3 regions of the Pseudarthrobacter sp. PvP004 genome follow, and region 2 is predicted to be linked to each of the others. Evidence: riboswitches for the same ligand, from Rfam matches in the RefSeq annotation. Region 2 holds a riboswitch; each other region holds the start of a gene.
The links. A riboswitch is a leader RNA that binds a small molecule or an ion and turns the genes downstream of it on or off. The one in region 2 is predicted to bind cyclic di-AMP.
Positions count from the first base shown of each region.

Region 1 (5,594 bases), 1.2 Mb from region 2:
GCGCCATGGCGGCGGCGTTGGTTCCCGCAACACCGGCGCCGAGGACAACAACCTTGGCCGGGCGCACGCCCGGTACGCCGCCCAGGAGGACACCCTTGCCGCCGGCCGGAGCCATGAGCGAGGATGCGCCGACCACGACGGACAGGCGGCCTGCGACCTCGGACATCGGGGCGAGCAGCGGAAGGGTGCGGCCTTCCTGCACGGTTTCGTAGGCGATGGCCGTGACGCCGGAGTTGATGAGCTCGGCGGTGAGTTCGGGTTCTGCGGCGAGGTGGAGGTAGGTGAAGAGGATGAGGCCCTTGCGGAAGCGGTGGTACTCGGCCGCGATGGGTTCCTTGACCTTCATGACCATGTCCGCGCGGGCCCACACGTCATCTGCTTCGTTGACGATTTCGGCGCCGGCGATCGAGTATTCCTCGTCGGTGATGCCCGAGCCGAGGCCTGCGCCGCGTTCAACCAGAACGGTGTGTCCGTGGGTGCGGAACTCGTGGACGCCAGCGGCCGTGATGGCTACGCGGAACTCGTTGTTCTTGATTTCTTTGGGGACGCCGATGATCATCTGTGGGCTCCATCGTTAGCGGCCTCTTCGGCCGAAAATGTGTTGCGGGCTGTGATTCCAGAATAAATCCGGCTGTGAGGCAGGCGACATGGACTCCGAGCAGCCAGCACGCCGGAACCCCGAAAAGTCAAGGTTCTGCAGCGATAATGCTCGACATTTGTCGAGGACTGAAGCGTCAAGTGTCGCCTGCTGTTGGTACGCTTTCGGGATGCAGCAGGACGTGGAACAGATCGTTGAACGCGTGGCCTTGAAGCTGGGCAGAGGACTGTCCCTGGAGGACCTCGACGGCGTTCTCCTGGCCTACAGCTCCAACCAATCCCACGCCGACCGCGTCCGGGTGAACTTCCTCCTGAGCAAGCGGGTCCCCAGCGACGTCAGCGCCTGGCAGCTCGCTCACGGCATTGCCACGGCGGTGCGACCCGTCGTGGTTCCCGCCAACGATGAACTCGGCATGTTGGGCCGCGTCTGCGTGCCGCTTTTGGTCCGCGGTTTCCGCGTGGGGTACTTGTGGGTCCAGCTGGACCTTGAAGAACAGAGTGCGACGGCGATACTCGCTGAGTTGCCCGGCGTGCGTGACGAGCTGGACCTGTTGGCGGGCTTGCTCCTTGATTCCAATACGGCTGAATCGGAGTTCCGGCGAAGGCGTGAACAGGAGTTTCTCTCAGCTTGCGGCGGCGAATCGAACGCTGTGGCCGCCGTCGCGGGTTGGAAGGAAATCCAGGGCCGCGGTCCGTGGCAGCTGGTGACCATCCTCGACCCTGATGGCGCGAGGTCCGACGTCGATCCCATTGCCGCTACCTTGACGCACCGTTCCGCGGCTTTGCAGTCCACTATCGGCGTCAACGCTGCCCTGTTCAGCGCCGGAACGGAGACGCATTCGGTGGTGTTGTTCCGCGAGTCGGGCGGCCGGGCGGACCACGCCCAAGTACTGGTGCACTATCAGCTGGAGCTTGCAAAACGCGCGGGCCGCAAGGTGGACAGGGTGATCCTGGGCATCAGCGAACCCTTCCAAGTCATCCGGCAGCTCTCGGGCGCGTACCGTCAATCAAAGGTTGCTGCGCAGGCGGCTGCAGTGGACCAGCCCTTGGGAGAGTTGGTGGACAGCCGGACTGTTGGTGTCTATCAACTTTTCGATCGCTTGGTGGCGCCCGGCGGCTGGGATGACACAGGATCGGTGCATTTTCGGACGCTTGAGGACCACGACAAGAACGGCGAACTCCTGCCCGTCCTGGAATTGCTGTACGACAATGACGGCTCAGTTCAGGACGTCGCTGCCAAACTTCATCTCCACAGGAGCAGCATCTACAACAGGCTCGGCCGGATCCGCCAACTCATCGGTGCTGATCCGTTGAGTGGCGCGATCCGGCTCGAGTTGCATGCGGCCCTGAAGGCGCGGCGCTGGGCGGGGCGGCCGCGCATCTGAAGGGTCCTTACGAGCGCCGCAGACGCTGGCAGCTCCAGCGCCCCATCCGGCGGCGGAACGTGGCAGTCCGGCTGCTGCTGCAGTGCCGGCTATGCCATCCCACATGAGTGGAGGTACGGGGCAGCCGGGTGCTCACTTGAGGGCCGTCCGGGCTGCATCCAGGATGTCCTGAAGAGTCGACTCGCTGGGCTGGGGGGCCGAGGCGGCCTGCGGCTTGCTCGGCCGGGGCTTGGAGGTCGGGGTTGCAGTTTCCGTTGGTGTGGGTGTCGGAGTGGGCGTGGGCGTCGGCGTGGTTGTCGGCGTCGGGGACGGCGGCGTGGTGATCGTGTCCGACGGCACCTCGCTCGGCGCAGGAGCCGGCTGCGTGGGGACCGGGCTGGCAGCGCCAGGCGCGGCCGGGACAGAGGACGGTATGGCTGAAGGAACCCATACCGGGTCCGCGAGGGATACCTTGGGGGTCGCAGTCGACGACGGCGACACGGCCTGAGGTGCTTCCGCCACCGTTGCCGGCTGGCCGGCCTCCGAAGTCTCCGTTGCTGTTGACGAAGCTGACGGCGATGACGCCGTGGAGTAGGACGCCCTGGGCGCGGGCGACGCCGAAGCCGAGGTGCGGCCGTCGCTGCCACTGGCTTCCTGGACCGGGGTCTCCTGGCCGAAGAAAGGAAGCTCAAGGGCCTGCCCCAACGTTCCGGCCGTCAACACGAGGCCAAGGGCACCGGCAACCACGGCCATGCGCTGGCTCATGTGTTTGACCGACGCGGCTTTTCGCAGCGCGGCATGAGGTTCGCGGCCAAATGAAGACCCCGCCCCGAAGTTGGACCTGGTTGCTGTGCGCGCGGCAGGCTGTCGAACGTCCTTGCGGCTGGCCAAGGACGCCGAGGCCGTTGCGGCTGCAGCAACCTGCGCCGGGGACTTGCCGCGCGGCGACTCCGCGCGGGCGGCCACCACTGGAATAGCTGCGGTTGCGGGTTCCGAGGTCTCAGGCTGCACCACTGGAATAGCTGCGGTTGCGGGTTCCGAGGTCTCGTCTTCCTGGGAGCCCTGTGTCGTGGCGGCTGGCGGCACGATGGGAATGGCCGCGGTGGGAGGTCCCGGTGTGGTGGACGCCGGCGCTGCAGCCTGAGCGGCCTCAACGGCGGGAATCGCCGCAGTTGCCGGTTCCGCCTGCGCGGGCTGCTCGGTCGCGGACTTTTCGGGGGCCGATAGTTCGGGCGCGATCACAGCCTGGGCTGCCCTCTGCCGCTCGGCCGCACGAACCTCCGCACGAGTGGCGGGCATCGCAACCGTGGGCATGGCCGCAGTGGCGGGTTCCGGCGTCGTGCCTGTGTTCGTTGTGCCTGTCTTAACGGCGTTTTCGGGCGTCGCGGCGTCCGCCTGCGCGCTGGTGAGGAATCCGCTGGGTTGGGCCCGACGGCGTCCGGTTGGCTTGGTGCGCTCGCCTTCAGTCTGGGCGCGGCGCGGCTGATCCATGGTTGGGGACATGGTGGTTGCCTCTCAACGCCTTCGAGGTTAGCTGTCGGGTTCGGACGAGGCCGTCCGGCCGCCTAAGCGGCTTCACCCCAAGGACTTGAAGTAAGTCCGGGAACTTTTGGGTCCCCCGTCTCTGCCGCGGGTCTGGCGGATCCCGGATTGCGGCAGAGCTCGGCGTCAATCCGGAAGCGGCCCAGCGGAGATACGGGTCGCCCTACGACGGTACATGAGCCGGAAAGTAAAGTCACATTAATGTAACGGGCGGTAGGTCTGAGCAAGCGAGGGGGTTCTATGACTTAGGCTTCGGGGCTGGCGCCGGGGCAGGTAGCTCATGCTGGATCTTCTGGATCGAGCGAGATATCCATGGCCTAACACTAGCTTCGGCGTGCACCGGCAGGTAGACATTGTCTATGGACCTGCCTGTGATGCCACCCGTCTCGCCCATGCTCGCCAAATCCGTTCCGACAATCCCCGATGTTGGGCACTACGAGCCCAAATGGGACGGGTTCCGGACCATCGTCTTCAAGGATGGCGACGAGATCGTCCTGGGCAGCCGCAACGAGAAGCCGATGACCCGCTACTTCCCCGAGGTGGTGGAGGCGCTCAGGAAGAACCTGCCGGACAAATGCGTGATCGACGGCGAGATCGTCCTGATCGAGGGCAAGAGGCTCGAATTCGAGGTACTCCAGCAAAGGATCCACCCCGCCGACAGCCGCGTCCGGATGCTCGCCGAGAAGACCCCGGCGTCCATGATTGCGTTCGACATCCTCGCGCTGGGCGACGAGAACCTCATGGACAAGCCGTTCTCCGAGCGCCGCGCCATCCTGGAGCGTACGCTCGCCAAGGCCGATCCGCCAGTCTACGTGACGCCCGCGGTGACGGATCTCGAGCGGGCGCAGGAATGGTTCGTGCAGTTGGAAGGCGCGGGACTGGATGGGGTGCTGTCCAAGCCGTTGACCGGGGCCTACCAACCCAATAAGCGGGTGATGTTCAAGACGAAGCATGAGCGCACGGCAGACTGTGTGGTGGCGGGATTCCGTTGGCACAAGACCGCGAAAGTTGTGGGGTCGATGTTGCTCGGCCTGCACGATGACACGGGCCGGCTGCATCATGTGGGAGTGGTGGCATCGTTCCCTATGGCCCGCAGGGAGGCTTTGGTGGCAGAACTGGAGCCGTACCAGGTTGAACTCAGCGAGCACCCGTGGGGTGAGTGGGCCAACCAGGACGAAGCTGCCGGGGGTTCACGCATGCCCGGCGCCCAAAGCCGGTGGAGCGGGGGGAAGGACTTCTCCTTCGTGCCCCTGCGCCCCGAACTTGTGATCGAAGTAAAGTACGACTACATGGAAGGCGACAGGTTCCGGCACACCACGCAGTTCCGTAGGTGGCGGCCGGACAGGACCCCCGAGAGCTGCACGTACTCGCAACTGGAAGAGCCTGCCGACTACGATCTCGGGGAAATCCTGAGGCTGCCCTAGCCCCTACTCTTCGTGGCCTTGGTCGCTGCTCATGCTGCCCTCGGCCGGTGGGGTTTCGCCCGGAGGCACGCCGCCGCCCGGCTCCAAGCCTGTGACATTTCCGTCGAGGGGATCAGGGTTGGCGGAAGCGGCGGGGTCATCGTCTTCGTCCTGGCGCATGTCTGGATCGTCGTGGATGCTGTCGGCATCGGAGGTGGTGTCGTAAGGCCCGGTTGCGCCGGTTGCGCCGAAGCCCTGGGTTTCTTCATTCGAGTTTTTGTCGGTCACGATCAGCCCTTTCGTAAGCAAGCTTACTATTGTGCTTGCTTCGTCAGCCTAGCCGGGACGTGCTGACCCAACAAGGGGCACCCAAGCCATGGGGCGGCGTCGTACTTTACCTTCAGCGGTGGGGAGTCGTGGCGGTGACAAAGCTCCGGATGGCATCCGCCACAGCCTTGGGACGCATGTGCTGAGCCACGTGCCCGACGCCCGGGATTTCCACCAGCCGCCCCTGGGCCACGGCCCGCGAAAGCCGGAGCGACCATTCGGGGCCCGCCACATGGTCCCGGCTCCCGCGCAGAACCAGCACCGGAACCTGGACTCCGGCGAGGCGTTTCTCCGTGGGGTATTTCATCATGACCGGCAGTTCCGTGAGGTACCAGCGAGGGCCGCAACGGACGTAATCGGA
Region 1 covers NZ_JAGINL010000001.1:4,365,821-4,371,414, forward strand. The annotation lists gene ald (alanine dehydrogenase) at 1-559, opposite strand, end outside; gene J3A64_RS19955 (CdaR family transcriptional regulator) at 768-1,982, shown strand; gene J3A64_RS19960 (hypothetical protein) at 2,115-3,464, opposite strand; cyclic di-AMP (ydaO/yuaA leader) riboswitch at 3,467-3,612, opposite strand; gene J3A64_RS19965 (ATP-dependent DNA ligase) at 3,863-4,927, shown strand; gene J3A64_RS24005 (DUF6480 family protein) at 4,931-5,194, opposite strand; gene J3A64_RS19975 (alpha/beta fold hydrolase) at 5,307-5,594, opposite strand, start outside.
Region 1: another riboswitch for cyclic di-AMP. It lies ahead of J3A64_RS19960 (hypothetical protein); the one in region 2 lies ahead of J3A64_RS14250 (hypothetical protein).

Region 2 (5,594 bases):
CAGTGCTGCATTGAAGCGGGCCATGGTGCACGCGACGGACTGGTTGGCGTCGGTTCCCGACCGCCCCGTCCGTCCCGCGGTCGACGCCGATCAGGTGGCCGCGAGCTTGGCATCGATCCTCCCGGACGGGCCAACTGAAGCCGCTGATGTGGTGGACGAGCTTGCCACCCTGGCCGAACCGGGCTTGATGGCCATCCAGTCCGGACGGTTCTACGGGTGGGTCATGGGTGGAACCCTGCCCGCCGCCATGGCCGCCGACTGGCTGGTTTCGGCATGGGACCAGAACACCGGACTCCGCTTCGCCACTCCGGCTGCGGCTGCCATCGAAGAATCCGCCGCCGCCTGGCTTCTTGACCTCCTGCACCTGCCCGCAACCTCCGACGTCGGCTTCACCACCGGGGCCACCACCGCGAACTTCGTGGGACTGGCCGCTGGCCGCCAATACCTTATGGATCAGGCGGGCTGGGATCTTCAGTCCTTGGGCCTCTCGGGTGCTCCGCGCATCACCACCTTCGCGGGACGGGAGCGGCACGCGGCCGTTGACCTGGCGCTCCGGTATCTCGGGTTGGGGGCCTGCGTTCCAGTGGACGCTGATGAGCAGGGTCGCATTCTGCCCGAGGCACTGGCGGCTGCCCTGGATGAGCAACCCGGGCCATCGTTGGTCTGCCTGCAAGCGGGTAACCTGCACTCCGGCGCCTTTGACCCCATGAAGGAAGCTGTGGCCGTTGCCCATGAACGCGGGGCATGGGTGCACGTGGATGGTGCTTTTGGTTTGTGGGCGGCCGTCAGCCCAACGTTGCGGGAACGGCTGGCTGGTGTTGAGGGCGCCGACTCCTGGGCTACCGATGCACACAAAACACTCAATGTTCCCTACGACTGCGGCTTGGCGATCGTTGCGAGCCCGGAAGCACTTCGCCGGGCGTTCAGCATCCACACGAGCTACTTCATCGCAACGGACGCCGGACCGGGGGACCCTTTCGAGAAGGTTCCCGAGTTGTCGCGCCGCGCCCGCGGCATTCCCGTGTGGGCCGCCCTCAGGCAGTTGGGCCGCCATGGAGTGATCGCCATGGTTGAGCGGCTTGCGGCGAACGCCCGTGCGTTGGCTGAGGGCCTCGCGGCAATCCCGGGCGTCGAGGTCCTCAATGATGTCGTCTTTACGCAGGTCTCGGTGAGCTTCGGCAGCGACGACCGCACGCACCGCGTCACGCAACGGCTCATGGCCGAGGGCGCGGTGTGGATGTCGGGCTCGGCCTGGCGCGGCCGGGAGATCCTGCGGATCTCGGTCAGCAACTGGTCAACGGACGCGGGGGATGTTGCAGCGTCCATCGCAGCGGTCCGGCGTGCGGTGGAGGCCGAACCGGAGGCGTAGCGCTCAGAAGTTGCTTCCCCGCATCACGTAACGCCGGAACGGGCGCGTTACCCAAGTGGTGAGCAGCAACGCCACGACGCTCGCCATCCAAGGGTCCGTGGCGTTGCGGACCAGAAGGAAGACCACAGCGTAGGCCAAGGTCCACGTCAAGGTCCGGAACACGCCCCGGGACAGACTGCCCCTCAACGTCGCTTTCACTCCCAGTTCACGCCGAAGCTCGTGGATCGGAATGCGGCGCAGGTTTCGGTTCAGGCGCGCCATACCGCGCAGGTCGGCCAGGGCGGTTCGTACGACGTCGACACGGGAGTCAGCGTCGTCGGTCCAGTCGACGGGTACTTCATGGACGCGCAGACCACAGCGTTCAGCGATCACCAGAAGTTCGGTATCGAAGAACCACGAGTCGTCCGTGGTGTGGGGGAGGAGGCTGTGCGCTACGTCGGCGCGGACGGCCTTGAAGCCGCACTGGGCGTCGGAAAAACGAGCCCCCAAGACCGTCCGCAGGAGCGAGGTGTAGCTGCGCGAAATGAACTCACGATGCGGACTGCGGGTGACACGGGAACCCGGTGCCAGACGCGTGCCGATGGCGAGGTCCGAGTGGCCGGAGATCAGCGGTGCCACAAGGGGCGCCAGCGCGGAGAGGTCCGTGGACAGATCCGCTTCCGTGTAGGCAAGAACAGGTGACGGCGACGACTGCCAGACCTGGCGGAGAGCGTTCCCGCGTCCCCTCTCTTGGAACCGGACCACCGTCAATTCAGGGAGTTCACGGGCAAGGCGCTCGGCAATCCTCAGCGTGCTGTCTGTGCTGGCGTTGTCCGCCACGGTGATCCGGAACGTGTGCGGAAAGGACCTCGTCAGATGCCCGTGCAGCTGGCGGAGGTTGTGTTCCAGGCGCGCTTCCTCGTTGTAGACAGGGACGGTGAGGTCCAGGACGGGAACCACAACACTGGTGTCAACGGGGAGACGCCGGGGCTGGGGGCTCGGACCCGTCTGGCCTTGGAGGAGAGCCGGGTGACCAGTGGGCAACGCCGCGCCACGCAAGCGAGCCGAATGAGTCCTTCGTGCCAAAGCGCTGGTGGTGGGACCTGTGAGCGTCATGTATCCAGCATGGGACCGCCGATTATGAACGCTTTAGGCGGTAGCTGTGACCTCACTGTGAACCACGTGCTGGAGCTGTGAACCACGTGCTGGAGCTGTGAACCATGCGCCACAGCTGTGAAACGGCAAAAGCCGCGCCCGCTCCCGCCATTCGCTCCAGTTGGTACTGGTGCAAACGGCGGCAACGGGCGCGGCGATCAAGCGGCTCGGCTTAGTACCAGTTGTTGGCCAAGTGGAAGCCCAGAGCGGCGGACGGGGATCCGTAACGCTCCTTGATGTAGTTCAGGCCCCACTTGATCTGGGTCTGGTAGTTGGTTTCCCAGTCAGCGCCGGCAGTGGCCATCTTGGAGGCCGGCAGGGACTGGACAATGCCATAGGCGCCGCTGGAAGCGTTCATCGCCGTGGTCTTCCAGTTGGATTCCTTCTCCCACAGCGTGTTCAGGGCAGCCATTTCACCGGCGCCCCAGCCGTAGTTGCCCAGGATGCTGAGTGCATAGGCCTTGGCAGCAGCGGGGTCGTCAACAGCCTTGGGTGCTGCAGCAGCTGCTGCGGCTTCCGCGGCGGCGGCAGCAGCTGCGTCGGCTGCTTGCTTGGCGGCAGCGTCAGCAGCAGCCTTCTCAGCAGCAACCTGTGCGGCGGCCTGATCGGCGGCAGCCTTCTCAGCAGCAGCCTGTGCGGCGGCGGCCTGGTCTGCGGCAGCCTTCTCGGCAGCGGCCTTCTCAGCGGCTGCCTTGGCAGCAGCGTCAGCAGCGGCCCTGTCAGTTGCGCCCTTTTCGGCGGCAGCATTCAGGGAAGCGGAGATCTCAGCCGACTTGTTGGAGTTGACCTGGGCGCTCGCTTGGGTTCCGGCTACGCGGCTTGCCTCGGGGAGGGTCAGTGCGGCGTTGGCGGCGGTTCCGAGCGATGCAACGCCCAGTGCAGCTGCCACGACACCGGCTACGACGGACATGCGGTGGCCGGACTTACCCTGGCGGGCTGCGTTCTTGAGGACGGACTGCGACTTGGTGAGCGGTGCGTTGTTCTCGTCGCGGCGACGCGCGGAAGGGCGCGTCTGATCGTTAAATTCAGACATGTGATTACCTCTCAGCGCCTGCGGAGTTAGCTGTCGGGTTCGGATGAGGTCATCCGGCCGCGCATCACGCTGCGGCTTCACCCCAAGGGCCGGCAAAAAGCCTGGCCCGGAGACTCTGGGTCCCCCGTCTCTGCCTCGGAGAAAGAACGGACTCCGGGAAGTGGCAGAGCTCGGCGCATCCCGGATGTGGGCCTGCTAGGGGCGACCCACCCTTTCGACGGTACAGGAGGTTTCCGCAGAAGTCACATTTAGGTAACAGAGATCACGACGCCGGTGAGTCGCCTTGCCCGATTCGTTACAGGCCTTCGGTGCTCACCGTGGGAAGTCGAAGGGCGAACTCCGTGCGCCCCGGCCGTGAGGTCACTTCCACGCTACCGCCGTGAGCTGAAACAATGGATTCCACAATGGACAGGCCGAGTCCGGAGGTGCCTTCAGAGCCCGATCGTGCGGCGTCGGCGCGGGCAAATCGCGAGAAAATCCGGCCCTGGAAATCTTCCGGAATGCCGGGGCCGTTGTCCGTCACGCTGACCACGGCGCTGCCATCGGCGGAGAGCATGACGCCGGTGACCACAGTGGTGCCGGGGTCGGTGTGTTTGCGGGCGTTGGACAGCAGGTTCGCCAGCACCTGATGCAGTTGCGTGGCGTCGCCGCGGACCGTGATGGGCTCGTCCGGGAGCTGGAGCTGCCAGATGTGATCGGGTGCCATGACTTTCTCGTCACTGACCGTCTCGATCACCAACTGAGTGAGGTCCACATCCTCAACTTTCACGGGTTGGCCCTCGTCCAACCGCGCCAACAGCAGCAGGTCCTCCACCAACGTGGTCATGCGCTCGGACTGGCTTTGGACGCGAGCCAGCGACTTCCGGCCGTCTTCGGTGAAGTTCTCGGTCATCCTCAGCAGCTCGGTATAGCCCCGGATGGCGGTCAGGGGAGTCCGCAGCTCGTGCGAGGCATCGGCCACGAACTGACGCACCTTCGTTTCGCTTTCCTGGCGGGCTTCCAAAGCGCTGGAGACGTTGTTCAGCATTTGGTTCAAGGCATAGCCGACACTGCCCACTTCCGTCCCGGGATGAGAAGCCGACGGCGGTACGCGCACCGCAAGTGCCACCTCACCGGCGTCGAGAGGCAGCCGCGAAACCTTCGTGGCCACTTCGGAGAGCTGCTCCAGCGGACGCATGGTGCGGCGGATGATCACGGTGCCGGCCAGGCCGATCACCACCAGGCCGCCCAGCGAAACCAGCACCATGGTCCACACGAGCGAGGCCTCCGCACTCTGTTTGTCCGCCAGCGGCAGGCCCGTCACAATCACGTCGCCGTACGCGGTTTCGACCGCTACCAGACGGTAGTCGCCGTTGGACAGGGAACGGTCCACTGGCCCGTTGTCCCTGGGGAGCGAGAGCAGCACCTGCTCGTCGTCGGCCGAGAGCGAGACGCGGTTACCTTGGGCATCGATCAAACCGGAGCTACGCACGGTTGAGCCGTTGATCCTCGCGTTGAGCGTGCCAGCCGCTTGGCCGCGCGCCTCCAGCGGATCAGGCCTTCCGGAGGGTGACGGAAAGTTCGACGGCGGCCTGCCGAAGTCATTCGCGCGGCTGGACGCCTGTTCCAGCTGCCTGTCGAGCTGCTTGTTGAAGACCATGTCCATGGACGCGTAGCTGACCACTCCCACGGCAGAGCAAATGGCGACCAGCAGGGCCATGGCCACCAGGACCAATCTGGTGCGCAGGTGCCACGTGGAGGGGTTGAGCCAGCTGCGCTGTGTCTGTAAGGCCGCACCTGACCTTTTGGCCACTCCTGAAAGTGTGCTCAACGCCTAGTCCGCGGGCTTGATGACGTATCCGGCACCGCGGATGGTGTGGATCATGGGCGGGTGGTTCGCTTCGATCTTCTTGCGAAGGTAGGAAATGTAGAGCTCCACGATGTTGGCCTGGCCGCCGAAGTCGTAGTCCCACACGCGGTCCAGGATCTGGGCCTTGCTGACCACTCGTTTGGGGTTTTCCATGAGGTATCGCAGGAGCTCGAACTGGGTGGCGGTGAGGGAGATGTCTTCGCCGCCGC
Region 2 covers NZ_JAGINL010000001.1:3,179,947-3,185,540, reverse strand. The annotation lists gene J3A64_RS14260 (aminotransferase class V-fold PLP-dependent enzyme) at 1-1,369, shown strand, start outside; gene J3A64_RS14255 (dolichyl-phosphate beta-glucosyltransferase) at 1,373-2,464, opposite strand; gene J3A64_RS14250 (hypothetical protein) at 2,676-3,536, opposite strand; cyclic di-AMP (ydaO/yuaA leader) riboswitch at 3,538-3,722, opposite strand; gene J3A64_RS14245 (cell wall metabolism sensor histidine kinase WalK) at 3,832-5,328, opposite strand; gene J3A64_RS14240 (response regulator transcription factor) at 5,350-5,594, opposite strand, start outside.

Region 3 (5,594 bases), 250 kb from region 2:
GAATCGGCCCTCGCCGTCGCCGCCCCCGCCGGCAGCCAGCCCGAGGTTTCCGCTGCCGCGTCGGCCAAGATCGACTTCAGCCGCGCCGCAGTCGCTACTGCCGCGGACCCCGATGGAAAGCTGAAGCAGCTGCTCAGCGCCCAGTCTGCTGGAAGCATCCAGCGCGCCTCATCCGTTGGCACCATGGCCAGCCCCCTTGACACGCTCACCACGGCATCCCCCTTCGGTTACCGCATCAGCCCGCTCACGGGTGGTGCCGGTGACTTCCACCGCGGTCAGGACTTCGTAGCCCAGTGCGGCACGGCTGTGCACGCCGCAGCTACCGGCAAGGTCACTTTCGCCGGATGGCACGAGTACGGCGGAGGCAACCGCGTGGTGGTCGACCACGGCAATGGCCTCGAAACCACGTACAACCACCTGTCGTCCTTCACCGTCCAGGTAGGACAGACCGTGAACCGCGGCGACACCGTGGCCCTGAGTGGCACCACGGGCGCTTCCACCGGTTGCCACCTCCACTTCGAGGTCCAGGTCAACGGTGAAGTCGTAGACCCCATGGGCTGGCTCTAATCCCAGTCGATGGTCGCCTCTCGCATTAGCGAGACGTGCCGTGACCTGAATGTGACATTCGGGTCCAACTGTTGTAGCGTACAGAGCGCATCGGCTTTTTAGGGGGCCGATGCACTTGAGTGGATTGCCTAGCTCTGCCACCGCTCAAGGTCCGTTCGCAAAATCGTCTGGCAGGGGCGGGGGAACCACTTCCGGTCTTCGAAAGAAGGCCTAGGGGTTAAGTCGCAAAGCTTCCGTGGAAGCAGCGTGGCCGGATGACTCCCATCCGAATCCGACAGCTCACCTCGCAGGCACTGGGAGAGGCTACCTACGTGTCATCATGCACTACCCCTGCGCGGCTTAGCGCCCCAACGGTTCGCGCGAACCCGTCGAACACCCTTTGCAAGGCTGCATCATTCACGGCAGGTACCTCGCGCCATCTGGCGCCCGTACCGGCAGCAGCCCCGGCCTCCGCTCTCAGCAGGCCCGAATCAGCATCCCCTGCGTCAACGCTGCTGCACTCCGTAGCGTCCACCGGGACCTCATCCTCACGCTTCACCCTCCGCTAGAAATAATCCGGTTCGGGGTCGTCCAGCATGCCCCCATGTTGGCCAACCCACTACCCGTGTGCACCCCAACTGCACTCGGATACGAAAAGAGAAAATCATGACCAGTGCAAACAAGGTTGCGCGGCACCGTGCTGAGGCCCCCAAGACCAGCTCGCTTTCCGTCATCGCCAAGGCCGTCACCACCAACGCCGGTGGCGTTGGCCGCCAGGCAGCAGTTATCGCTGCAGCTTCAGGCCTGGTCCTGACCAGTGGGATCGCCGCCAACGCTGCCGAGACCAACGTGGATCGTGAATCGACGTCAACGTCCACTCTGGACGTGCAGTCCGTAGTCCAGGCCACCATCGCCGCGGACTCCACGGTGGCCATCTCCTACGAGCGCCCCGTTGTCACCACGGAGGAAGCCCCGGCCCCCGTTGTGATCGAAGAAGCTCAGGCCAAGGTTGAAGCCAAGGTTGAGCCCAAACAAGCAACCCCGGCGGCCGCTCCGGCAGCCACCGCGACCGTTGCCGTCAGCAGCCCGACCCCCGCTCCGGCAGCTCCGGCGGCTTCCAGCGGTCTCGGGGCAGCCATCGCTGCGGCTGCTTACGCCCAGATCGGCGTGACCCAGGACTGCACCATGCTGGTGACCAACTCCCTGGCGGCCGTGGGCATCAACTTCCACGACTGGCCCGCCGGCTATCTTTCCCTGGGCCGCACCGTCAGTGCAGCAGAAGCCCAGCCCGGTGACCTCGCCTACTACGCCAACGGTGGTTTGGCTGGACAGGCCCACATCGCTGTCTACGTCGGCAACGGCCAGGCAGTCCACGGTGGATGGAACGGATCCACCACGGCACTGTTCAGCGCCAACGTGGGCTCGGGCCCGGTTTTCATCCGCGTCAACGGCTAATTCTCAGAGCTTAGGAACACCCCGCAGGCTTCGGCCGGCGGGGTGTTCTGCTTTAACCGCGCATGAACTCTTGCCGACACCGCACACGAAATCACAGAAAAATTCGTTGATACGGCATATAAGTGCTTACCCTTATGGTGTCGATCCACAGCCCGTACAAGCAGAGGGCAGCCGGCCCTCGTGCCCCTGGCGGGTGCGGCCGTGAAGAGGTACGTGCATGCGCACACTCGTTCTGAATGCTGGATATGAACCGCTGGCGGTAATAACATTCCGCCGGGCGCTGGTCCTTGTGCTGACTGGGAAAGCTAGCGTAGTGGCCGAAGGCGACGAGCCTGTCGTCGGGCCACAGGAGATTCTCGGAAGACCTTCCGTGATCCTTCTCAACCGCTACATCCGTCCCCGGTACAACAGGATCACCGCCGTGAGTCGCCGCGGGGTACTTCGCCGCGACGGCCATCGCTGCGCCTACTGCGGGAAAACAGCCCACACCATAGACCACGTCCACCCCAAATCCAGGGGCGGCGCGGATTCCTGGGAAAACCTGGTTGCGGCGTGCTTGAAATGCAACAACGCCAAGAGCGACCACACGCTGGCTGAGATGGGCTGGAAGCTCCGTTTCAAACCCGGTGTGCCCCAGGGAACCATGTGGCAGATCAAAGAACTCGAGAAACCTGCGCCGGACTGGGACCCGTTCCTGTTGCCGGAATCCGCTGCCTGATCGATTTCTGCTGAGCCCCGGATGCCCGGGTAATCTGGGCGGATGGAGTTCAATGCCGTGATTTTGGCGGGTGGCCGCGCCACCCGCCTCGGTGGGGTGCCCAAGCCATCGTTGAAGTACGACGGCGACACCCTCCTTTCGCATGCCCTGCAGGCCGCCCGGGGTGCTTCGGCGGTGGTTGTGGTGGGGCCGGATGCTCCCGGCGACGAGTCAAGGGACGGCCGACGCTTGCCGGATGATGTCCTGCGGGCGCGGGAGGAGCCGGCGTTCGCCGGGCCTGCCGCGGCCATTGCGGCCGGCATGGCTGCGCTGAGGAAGAGTGGATCGGACACGCCGTGGACGCTGGTGCTGGCCTGCGATATGCCGCATGCTTCCCGCGGTGTTGACCTTCTGTGGGCCGCCCTAGCGTCCGTTCCCGGCGTGGAAGGAGCCATGGCTGTTTCTCCTGACGGGCGCAAGCAACCACTCCTGGGGGCTTACAGTACAGCCGCCTTGGAACGGGAAGTGGCCGTAGCGTCCGAAGGTTCCGGGTTAACGAACTCTTCAGTGTTCCGGCTGCTTGCTAGGCTGAACGTGCTGGACGTTGACGTTCCCGCGGGGTCCACGGATGACGTGGATACTTGGGAGGACGCCGCGGCCTTGGGCATTGACTACGAGTTGGAGGCGGACGTGAAGAGCCAGGAAGAGACGCTCGAGGAGTGGTGCCGCACACTGCTGCAGGCTTTCGAGCTTGAGGGCGTGGAAGTGGACGTCAACGAGGTCCTCGCTGTCGCCGGAGTAGCAGCGCATTCGGTGGTACGCCCCGCCGCACCCCTGACCACGTTCATTGCCGGATATGCGGCAGGCATGGCCCGCGGCATCGGCCAGGCCAGCGATGATGCGTCCATGAATGCCGCCCTGGAGCTGGCCCGCAAAGTGGCCAAGGAGTACTCGGAGTCCGGGACCGGCCCGGAATGACAGGGGCCCCCAACGAGGGCCATCACGCGGCACACACATGGCATGAGGCCCGGCAGCGCGCGTTCGATGTTGCTGCCCCGATCCCGCCGGGGCCGGTGCCGCTCGGCTCTGCCCTCGGCCGCACCTTGGCCTCGGACGCCCTGGCCGTGCAGGATATGCCGCACTATGCTTCATCAGCCATGGATGGATGGGCTGTCAACGGCAGCGGTCCGTGGATCCTCAGTGAGCCCGGGCAGAGGCTGGCCCCGCACCAGGCCAGTCCCACTGTTACGGGCGGGCTGATACCGCCCGGCGCCAAGGCAGTCCTGCGGAGCGAGAGCGGTGTGCTCACAACTGACGACGACGGCCTGCCGGTTCTCGCCCTGGGCGGCACCGCCAAACCTGGGGAGCCTCGCAATGGCCAACACATCCGCAAGGCTGCGGAAGAGGCCGCTGAGGGTGACGTCCTGCTCAAAGCCGGCACTGTTCTAAATCCGGCACACATTGCCCTCGCAGCGCTTGCGGGCCTGGACCAGCTGGACGTTCTGGGCAAGCCGCTGGTCCGGTTCCTTCTGACGGGTTCGGAAGTCGTGGCCCAGGGGGTTCCCTTGCCCGGTCAGGTCCGGGACACCTTCGGCCCGCAACTGGGTGCGGTGGTGGAACTCTTGGGCGGCATCGCAGGGGAACAGCTCAGGGTGGGCGACAGCTACCAGGAGTGGATCGACGCGCTCCAGGACACCGAGCCACCTCTTGATGAGCTGACACCGGAGCAACCCTATGGTGAAGCGGAGCCGCCAGCCGACGTCGTCATTACTACGGGCGGGACGGGACGCTCGGGAACGGACCACCTCCGCAAGGCTGTTGCCGAGCTAGGTGGCAGCTTGCTGATCGACGGCATCGCCATGCGCCCGGGACATCCCGCAGTGTTGGCGGAACTGCCCGACGGCCGGTTTGTGTTGGGACTGCCTGGAAATCCGTTGGCCGCGATGATGGCCTTGTTTACTGTTGGCGCACCCCTGTTGGCTGCCTTGGGACACGGTCGATTGGAAGACGTAGGCGAGGTTCCCTGCGGAACCACCATTGACGCAAACCCCGGGCAGACGCGCCTGATGCCGTTCAAACTGGTGTACGGGTTGGCGTCGCCTGCGCAGCACACGGGTCCTGGAATGATGCGTGGCCTTGCAGGTGCGGACGGGGTGATGGTGGTGCCGCCCCATGGCGTCCAGCTGGGCGAGATGGTGCCCGCTTTCGCGTTGCCTTGGGGTAAAGCGCTGCCGGTGCCGAAGGCGCCGGAGGACAAGACCCGAAAAGCCGCGCCCCGGCAACAGCGGAAGGCACCTTCCGGCCCTGTGGACTGGAGCGCACTGGACGCCTGAGGCGTGCCTCGGGCGGCCTTGCGCCTGATGACAAAGTGCAATGATGGACTCATGAACAGGCATGCTCCCGAACAGGACATCAACGAAGATGACCTGCAAATCCACCCGCCCAAACAAGCCGCGGCAGGCCTCAAAGCCGTCACTGTTGCCCTTGAACGCGGATACGCCCAGGCCGGTGTATCCCGTACGGTCCGCTCCATGCTCAGGGTCAACCAGCATGATGGCTTTGACTGCCCCGGGTGCGCTTGGCCGGAATCGATCACCGGCAGGCGCAGTCCCGCGGAGTTTTGCGAGAACGGTGCCAAGGCGATCGCAGAGGAAAGCACCACCCGGACCGTCGGTGCCGAATTCTGGGCGAAGCACTCCCTGTCGGACCTCGAGGACAAGACGGAGTACTGGCTGGGAAGCCAGGGAAGACTGTCCGAACCCGTGGTCATCAGGCCGTTCGACACCCACTACTCGCCGATCAGTTGGACTGAAGCTTTTGCCTTGATTGGCGAACACATCAACGCCACAACGCCTGACAAGTGCGTGTTCTACACCTCCGGCCGTACGGCCAACGA
Region 3 covers NZ_JAGINL010000001.1:2,932,888-2,938,481, reverse strand. The annotation lists gene J3A64_RS13145 (M23 family metallopeptidase) at 1-567, shown strand, start outside; cyclic di-AMP (ydaO/yuaA leader) riboswitch at 707-874, shown strand; gene J3A64_RS13135 (NlpC/P60 family protein) at 1,213-2,001, shown strand; gene J3A64_RS13130 (HNH endonuclease) at 2,219-2,719, shown strand; gene J3A64_RS13125 (NTP transferase domain-containing protein) at 2,762-3,676, shown strand; gene J3A64_RS13120 (molybdopterin molybdotransferase MoeA) at 3,673-5,031, shown strand; gene J3A64_RS13115 (FdhF/YdeP family oxidoreductase) at 5,083-5,594, shown strand, end outside.
Region 3: another riboswitch for cyclic di-AMP. It lies ahead of J3A64_RS13135 (NlpC/P60 family protein); the one in region 2 lies ahead of J3A64_RS14250 (hypothetical protein).